DNA from 2 places in the Providencia huaxiensis genome. Region 2 is predicted to be linked to the other one. Evidence: predicted binding sites of a transcription regulator. Region 2 holds the regulator's gene; the other holds the start of a gene.
What was found. Region 2 encodes CRP, which controls carbon source genes, mostly activating them, when cyclic AMP is high. Its sites were predicted from a motif close to ATGTGANNNNNNTCACAT; they were not measured.
Positions count from the first base shown of each region.

Region 1 (4,181 bases), 2.0 Mb from region 2:
CTAAAATTTCGAGTACTTCCTGAACATCTTGGGTTTCACATAAACGCTCAATAACCCCATCTTCATCTAAAGCGGAAGTAATTCGTGTGATAACTTCAATGTGCTCATTATTTTGTGCGGCAATACCAATAACTAGGCGGGCAATTTCATCGGGTTCTTCACCAAATTGTACGCCTTCGGGGTATTGGCAAATAACAATGCCGGTTTTTAATACGCGGTCTTTGGCTTCTATCGTTCCGTGAGGTACCGCAATAGACTCGCCAAGATATGTGGGAGTTAGTTTTTCGCGAGCTAACATCGCCTCAATATAGTCAGGCTCAACATAGCCACCCTCAACTAATTTTTGCCCCGCAAATTGGATGGCTTGCGTTTTATTCTGTGCAGATAGGTTTAAATGAATATGCTTTGCACTCAATGTAAATATCGCATCATCATAATTTTCTATTTCATAGGATTCATCATTTGCTGCAATAATCGTTTGCTTAATCAGTCGTCCGTCATTCGCAGCTTTAGGATTTTTTTTAGCTATTAAATTGGTGACTAGATCATTATACGTTTGGCTATCTAAGAAGTTTGTTAAAGAAATATGCATTGCATTTGGCGCAAATGACTGTGCCCTTTGTGTTAGATCTCTATGAGTAATAACAATATCAACGTTATCTGGCAGGTCGTTAATTGCCATATTAGTGACTGCAATATCGATTAAGCCTGCATCTCGTACTTTTTTGGCTAATACCCCGGCCCCCATTGCACTTGACCCCATGCCTGCATCGCAAGCAACAATAATGTTGCGCACTTGAGCTAAATTGATAGAGATATCTTTACTGGTTGAGCTTGTTGCTGATGACTTTGATTGCGTTTTCATATTGCGCATTTTTTTCGTCGCACTTTCGAGCTCATCATCATCGCCAATTCGTGTTCGTTTTAATAAAAGCACTGAAACGATAAAAGAAACAGCTGTAGCACTTGTGACTGATAAAATAACGCCAATAAGTGATGATTTAGGGGTCATCAGTAGAACTGCAAATATTGAACCTGGTGATGCAGGAGAGACTAAGCCCGCATGAAAAAGGTTCATCACAAATACCCCTGTCATCCCTCCAAGAATTACAGCAAGAATTAATCGAGGATTCATTAAAACATACGGGAAATAAATTTCATGGATACCGCCAAAAAAGTGAATAATTGCTGCCCCTGGTGCAGATTGCTTGGCATTACCTTTACCAAAAAACATATAAGCGAGTAAAACGCCTAAACCTGGTCCAGGGTTTGCTTCAATTAAGAAAAAAATGGAGGAACCTGTTTCAGATGCTTGCTGAATACCTAACGGTGAAAAAATACCGTGATTAATAGCATTATTGAGAAATAAGATTTTTGCAGGTTCAACAAAAATAGACGTGAGTGGAAGTAAGTTATTCTCCACCATCACGTTCACACCAGCCGCTAATATTTTGGATAACCCTGCAACAAGAGGACCTATCGCTAAATAAGCCAAAATAGCTAATAACATGCCGATAATGCCAGATGAAAAATTATTCACTAACATTTCAAAACCCGTTTTAACTTTGCCTTCGATCCACAAATCAAAACGTTTTATTGCATATCCGCCTAATGGGCCAGCAATCATTGCCCCCATAAACATCGGCATGTCAGCACCGACAATGACCCCCATTGTTGTTATTGCACCAACTATTCCCCCCCGCTCTCCACCGACCAAACGGCCACCGGTATAACCGATTAATAGAGGGAGTAAATAGGTGATCATAGGACCAACAAGTTGAGCTAATGTCTCATTAGGCCACCAGCCCGTTGGGATAAATAACGCGGTAATTAATCCCCAAGCGATGAAAGCACCGATATTAGGCATAACCATATTACTGAGGAAACGCCCAAAATTCTGTACCTTTAATTTGATATTTGATGTTACCATGATAGAACCCCGTGGTACGAGAATGATAAAGTTGTAACGTTATCGCCAAATAACGTCTGTGATTTTTTCAACTCTTTCACTCTAGCATGAGCTTTATCAGATCCGCACCACGTGGGCCTTTATGTGAACAAGATCACTATTACCCCCCGGCTCACCCCACCTTTATATTGATGAAGATCACATAAAATTCATGTCACTAAATTACACTGCTCTTTTTTTACACAAAAAAACCATTTTTAGTGATATTGGTCACAGCTTAAAACTCGTTATTTATCTTAGATTAGTGATGAGCATCACAATTTATTTTCTATTTATCTTTTTTATCCTGTGGACTAATGTCAATTATCCAACTGTACAAGTCACTTTTTATATTTTGTAATAAAATTACTAAACGTACTTTCTTCATTTTTCTTTGCATGCTGCAATAAATCACATTATCGTCTTTCGTAGTCAATGCCTGTTATTGCTATTTGAAAACTTCATTTTCTATTTCATTATTACCATCATCTTTTTGCGATAATCTTAAATTGAATTAACGACAACGTATTATTATCAATACATTATTTAACCTTGCTTCGTCTGGTCTTCACCGATAAATTACCTCTAATTTTCTTAATTAAAATGTGAATATCATGACGTCAACCGTTATTGTTTTTCTTTTGGTTTATATTGCGATGGGCTTTGGTAAGCTACCCGGCTTCAAAGTTGATAGAACTGGCGCTGCGGTTATTGGTGCCCTAGCTATGATGGCTATTGGTAGTATTACCCCTCCCCATGCATGGAATGCTATCGATTACCGAACGATTGGGATGTTATTCGGGCTTATGGTCGTTTCTGCTTCTTTTGTTGTGTCTGGTTTTTATAGCTGGACCGCAAATAAAGTCGCAATGCTAAAAGTTTCGCCCCCGATATTACTCGCTGTTTTAATTCTTGTTGGTGGCTTTCTTTCCGCATTGCTCACTAATGATGTTGTTGTTGTCGCGATGACTCCATTATTAGTATCAATTAGTTTATCTCGCGGTTTAAACCCAATTCCTTTTTTACTTGGCTTTTGTTTCGCAGCGAATAACGGGGCCGCAGGTTCATTAATTGGTAGCCCACAAAATATGATCGCAGCACAAGGGCTTGATATCTCGTTTGTTGGCTTATTACTGGCATCAGCAATACCAGCCCTGCTTTCCTTACCATTAACATGGTTAGTACTCGTTTGGTTATATCGTCATCGTTGGTATTTGACTAAAGAAAATACGCTCTCAACTCCCCCTAAATCAACCCAAGAAACATTAGATGTCTGGGAGACAGCAAAAGCGGGTGTCATTACTTTCGCAGTCATCATTACCTTTATTGTGACTGATATTCCTAAAGAACTTATTGCATTAACGGCTGCTGGATTTTTATTATTAAATCGATCTATTGCCTCGAGTGATATGCTTAAACTCGTTGATGGTAATCTTTTATTACTCATCATGGGGCTATTTGTTGTCAATGCCGCTTTTGCCGCCACAGGACTACCTCAGCAATTATTAACTGATTTGCGAAACTACGGTGTGGAACTCAATAACCCATTAGCCCTATTTTTAGTGACAGGCGTCCTAAGTACTATCGTTGGAAACAACCCTTCAGTCATGCTACTCGTCCCCTTCTTAACACCTGAAGGCAATGCCGATTCGTTAGGCGCTGCTCTCGTATTGGGTTCTGGTTTTTCAAGTAACTTACTGGTCTTCGGTAGCCTTGCTGGCATTATCGTCGTTGAGCAATCAGCGGCATATGGCGTAAAAATTTCTTTCGGTGAGTTCTCTAAATCAGGGGGAATTGTCGCGCTATTGTGTATGCTATTAGCCGCTGCTTGGATTTTACTTGCGTTATAGTCGTTTTAACCAATCTGCTATCACACTGGCAGATTGGTTATCATTATATTTCCTATGGCAATATCGCAAAAGAACGAACAGGAAAACCACTGGCATTATTTGGTTTAGCGACGATATTAAAAATTACCGCGCCACGTGTAGGCACTTGGTCTAAATTAGCAAGTAATTCAACTTGGTATGTATCTTGTTCTAATACGTAATACTCACCGAGTAATGCATTATTTTTTCGAAAATCTTTTGCAGCATCAGTATCAAATGTTTCATGTCCAATCGCTTTTATACCGCGTTCTTCAAATAAAAATTTGAGTGCGTCCATTCCCCAACCCGGTATTTGGTTATTGCCCTCATCATCTTTATTATCCATAAGCTCTTGTGATGGCCAA
Region 1 is NZ_CP031123.2:2,149,999-2,154,179, forward strand. Features, by position in the region: gene CYG50_RS11720 (PTS mannitol transporter subunit IICBA) at 1-1,930, opposite strand, end outside; gene CYG50_RS11725 (ArsB/NhaD family transporter) at 2,563-3,798, shown strand; gene CYG50_RS11730 (cyclase family protein) at 3,851-4,181, opposite strand, start outside.
Region 1: a site for CRP is predicted at 2,052-2,069, ahead of CYG50_RS11720 (PTS mannitol transporter subunit IICBA). Genes of this name have one in related genera too.

Region 2 (4,181 bases):
TCATTTTTGACGAAGTACAAAGCGGTATGGGGCGTACAGGCAAACTATTTTCTTATATGCATTACAACGTTGTGCCTGATATTTTAACCACGGCAAAAGCATTGGGTGGCGGTTTTCCTATCAGTGCAATGATCACCACTGAAGAAGTGGCAAAAACCATGGAAGTGGGGGCGCACGGTACGACTTATGGTGGCAATCCATTAGCTTGTGCGGTGGGGAATGCGGCATTTGATATTATTAATACTGAAGAAGTGTTAAGTGGTGTCGAAAAGCGTCGTGAATTATTTGTTGCTCATTTAAATAAACTTAACGATAAATACCACATCTTTTCTGAGATCAGAGGAATGGGGTTATTAATCGGCGCGGAGTTAGACGGAAAACTATTAAACCGTTCGAAAGATATTTTGCAAGCCAGTGCTGTAGAAGGTCTGATGATGCTCAATGCTGGCACGAATGTTTTACGTTTTACGCCTTCACTGATTATTTCTGAGGAAGAAATTAATAGTGGGATGGCGAAATTAGAAACGGCTATTGGTAAGTTATTGGGTTAAATTGTAGAGTAAAGTTGCAGAGGCATTTTGCCTCTGCAATAAACATTTTATTGATTAAATTTTTTACTTTTTTACGATACTTTGTTGAGCTTCTAATACTAATTGTTCAATTTTTTTTTCATGTGTTGAAGTCATAACAGCCATTTCTTGGTATTCTCTTTTCAGAGCTTTCAGCCCAGCTATTTGTCTATCAAGATGATTTATTTTTTCAATTTTAATTGAGTTATTTATTTTATTTCGACGAGAAGGATGAATATAGCCTGTTGAACTATTTCCTTTGGCTAATTTGTCCATTTTTTCTGCCTGTGTTTGTTTTAGCTTTCTAGCTATCCTATTTTTTTCTTTTTTAGGTAGTCTGGTTTCGTTCGCTTTATTATCTGTAATTTCATTTTTATTTAGATTACTGAAATTTTCACTTATTAATCTAATGTTTTTATTTTTCTCTTGATGTGGAAAGTCATCTGAAAAGCACACTGAATTACCTAAAGAGGGATTGCTATCTGATTGATAACCAGAGGAATTAGAGTTTAAGCTCTCATTGCTCGAATGAAAGTTAGTAAGATGGAGAATTTTTTTAAAACTATCGTGGCTTAAGCCAAAATTTAAATTTTCATAACTTGGATACGCTGATTCATCTAATGTACCCAAAAAGTAGCTTGGTTCTTCGGTGTAGCTATCCCATTCTAAGTCAATGCACTCTGTTTCTTTATTGTTTTTTTGCATGATGATACTGTTAGCGTCTTTATTATTATAAAATCTAACATGATAGATATCTTCATTTCTTGGTATTGTTTTATTTTTGATAATTAAACTTTGAATTTTGCTAGTAGATTTTATTTTTTCAATAGACTCATGGAAAAAGTGTTTTAACTTATTGATACCGAAATCTTTAACTAAAAAATTTTTTTTGGTAGTATTAATTAACTCTGCATTAGAGTTGCTAGTTTTCATAGGAGTATTTTCCAGTTTAATATTTTTTGTTGAATTATTTTCTGTTGTAATATTATTTTTAAAGACATTTGATGGGGAAACCAAATATTCCTCTTGATAAATATAGGGAATTTTGATTTTTCCAACAGGTTGTGAATAAGGGAGTTGGCTTAGCTCGGGTTGTTCTCTCTTGTAAAACTCACAAGTTTTAATAGCGAGATTTACTTTCTTATAACCTCCTGTATTTAATGGATTAATAATATTTAACCCTTCAATAAATGAAAGGTTTTTGGATGTAATTTTTTTATTATCCATATAATTAGGTGAACTTTTTATATTATTTACTTTAGTATTTAACTCCACGACTAATAATCTCCTAGTAATAGTTTTGTTACCATTATCTTAGTGTGATCATTAGCTAGAAAAATATAAAGAAACGACACTCATTAATGAAAGTATATAAATAGGCTATGGATAAGAAAAAATAACGTTATACCAGAGGTATAACGTTATTTTAAATTGCATGCCTCGCCAAGAGAGCGAGGCTGAAAGGTTAATTAACGAGTGCCGTAAACAACAATGGTTTTACCATGTGCAGAGATCAGGTTTTGGTCTTCTAACATTTTTAAAATACGACCAACTGTTTCACGGGAACAACCTACGATTTGGCCTATTTCCTGACGAGTGATTTTGATTTGCATACCGTCTGGATGTGTCATTGCATCGGGTTGTTTGGCTAAATTTAATAGCGTTTGAGCAATACGGCCAGTAACGTCCAAGAATGCAAGGTTACCGACTTTCTCAGATGTTGTTTGTAGGCGGCTAGCCATTTGCGCAGAAAGGCGCATTAAAATATCAGGGTTTACCTGAATCAATTGACGGAATTTTTTATATGAAATTTCAGCAACTTCGCAGGCGACTTTTGCTCTAACCCACGCAGTGCGTTCTTGCCCTTCTTCAAATAACCCAAGCTCACCAATGAAATCCCCTTGATTCAGGTAAGAGAGGATCATTTCTTTGCCTTCTTCATCTTTAATTAAAACAGCCACCGAACCTTTAACGATATAGTAAAGGGTTTCTGCTTTCTCACCCTGATGGATAAGAGTGCTCTTGGATGGATATTTATGAATATGGCAGTGTGACAAAAACCATTCAAGAGTAGGGTCTGTTTGTGGCTTGCCGAGAACCATTAGCGTTATCCTCTGTATGTTATTGCAGCCATTCGGAAAAACGTCTAGAAAGGCTGGCTTTAAAGTCACTAGCTTAGCATATTAATTTGCCTTATATACCTTTAAATAATCAAGAGGCTGATTACTTCAGCGCTTTTGATTGCTTTTGGTAACGCAAATTGATATCAACACTATAATATGATCAATTAAACCGTTGAGTTTTGATCTTAATCCTATCAACTAAGTATTGTTTGTAGCATATCCAATACAGAAAGTCTTCCCTGTATCGCTTCAGCCAAATAAAGTTGATATAACATTCATTGTATCTATGGAACAATGTAGCCTTTAAATCGATTTCATTTCAAGGGGAAATACAATGGAAGCAAGAGTAAAGTGGGTTGAAGGACTTTCTTTTTTAGGGGAGTCAGCGTCTGGGCACCAAGTGATGATGGATGGCAATGCGGGCGATAAAGCGCCAAGTCCAATGGAAATGGTGCTAATGGCGGCCGGCGGCTGTAGCGCGATTGATGTCGTTTCGATTTTACAAAAGGGCCGTTACGATGTTACTGATTGTGAAGTTAAATTAACCTCACAGCGCCGTGAAGAAGCCCCGCGTTATTTTGTGAAAATCCATTTGCATTTTATTGTAACTGGGAATGAATTAACGGAAAAAGCGGTCGAACGTGCTGTTCAACTTTCTGCTGAAAAATATTGCTCAGTGGCATTGATGTTAGAGAAAACCGTTGAAGTCACACACAGCTTTGAAATAAAAAACTAAAAATAAATTTAATTTTTACTAATATATTTGAATTGAAAGATGCTTATCTTAATTAATGATAAGCATCTTGTTTATTAATCAAAAAATAATTTAATTGTTGTTCTTTTGATTAATTAATTTTTCGACTATTGGTGCCATAATTAATTCCATTGCTAACCCCAATTTCCCTCCTGGAACGACAATTGTATTCATTGCGGAAATAAATGAGCCAGATATCATTGATAGCAAATAGGGGAAATCAATTTGTTCTAGCCCACGAAAACGGATCACAATAAAGCTTTCGTCTTGTGACGGAATCGCTTTTGCTGAGAATGGGTTAGATGTGTCTACCGTTGGAACACGTTGGAAATTGATGTGAGTGCGAGAGAATTGTGGCGTGATGTAATTAATATAGTCCCCCATAGAACGCACAACCGAGTCCATGACTGCTTCGCGAGAGTGCCCTCGCTCTGTGGTATCGCGGATCAATTTTTGGATCCATTCTAAGTTGACAATAGGGACAACACCGACAAGCAAATCAACATGTTGTGCAACATTATGTTCTGGAGTAACAACACCCCCATGCAGCCCCTCATAAAATAAAATATCTGTTTTGTCTGGCAGCGGTTCCCAAGGGGTGAATGTCCCAGGTTGCAAGCCATAAGGTACCGCTTCATCATAAGTATGTAGATATTTACGGGACTGCCCACAGCCGGTTTTTGCGTAGTCGACTAAGGTTTGTTCAAGCAAAGCAAAATCATTCGCTTCGGGGCC
Region 2 is NZ_CP031123.2:4,174,910-4,179,090, forward strand. Features, by position in the region: gene CYG50_RS21060 (aspartate aminotransferase family protein) at 1-551, shown strand, start outside; gene CYG50_RS21065 (hypothetical protein) at 615-1,844, opposite strand; gene crp (cAMP-activated global transcriptional regulator CRP) at 2,039-2,671, opposite strand; gene CYG50_RS21075 (OsmC family protein) at 3,027-3,428, shown strand; gene CYG50_RS21080 (phosphoribulokinase) at 3,519-4,181, opposite strand, start outside.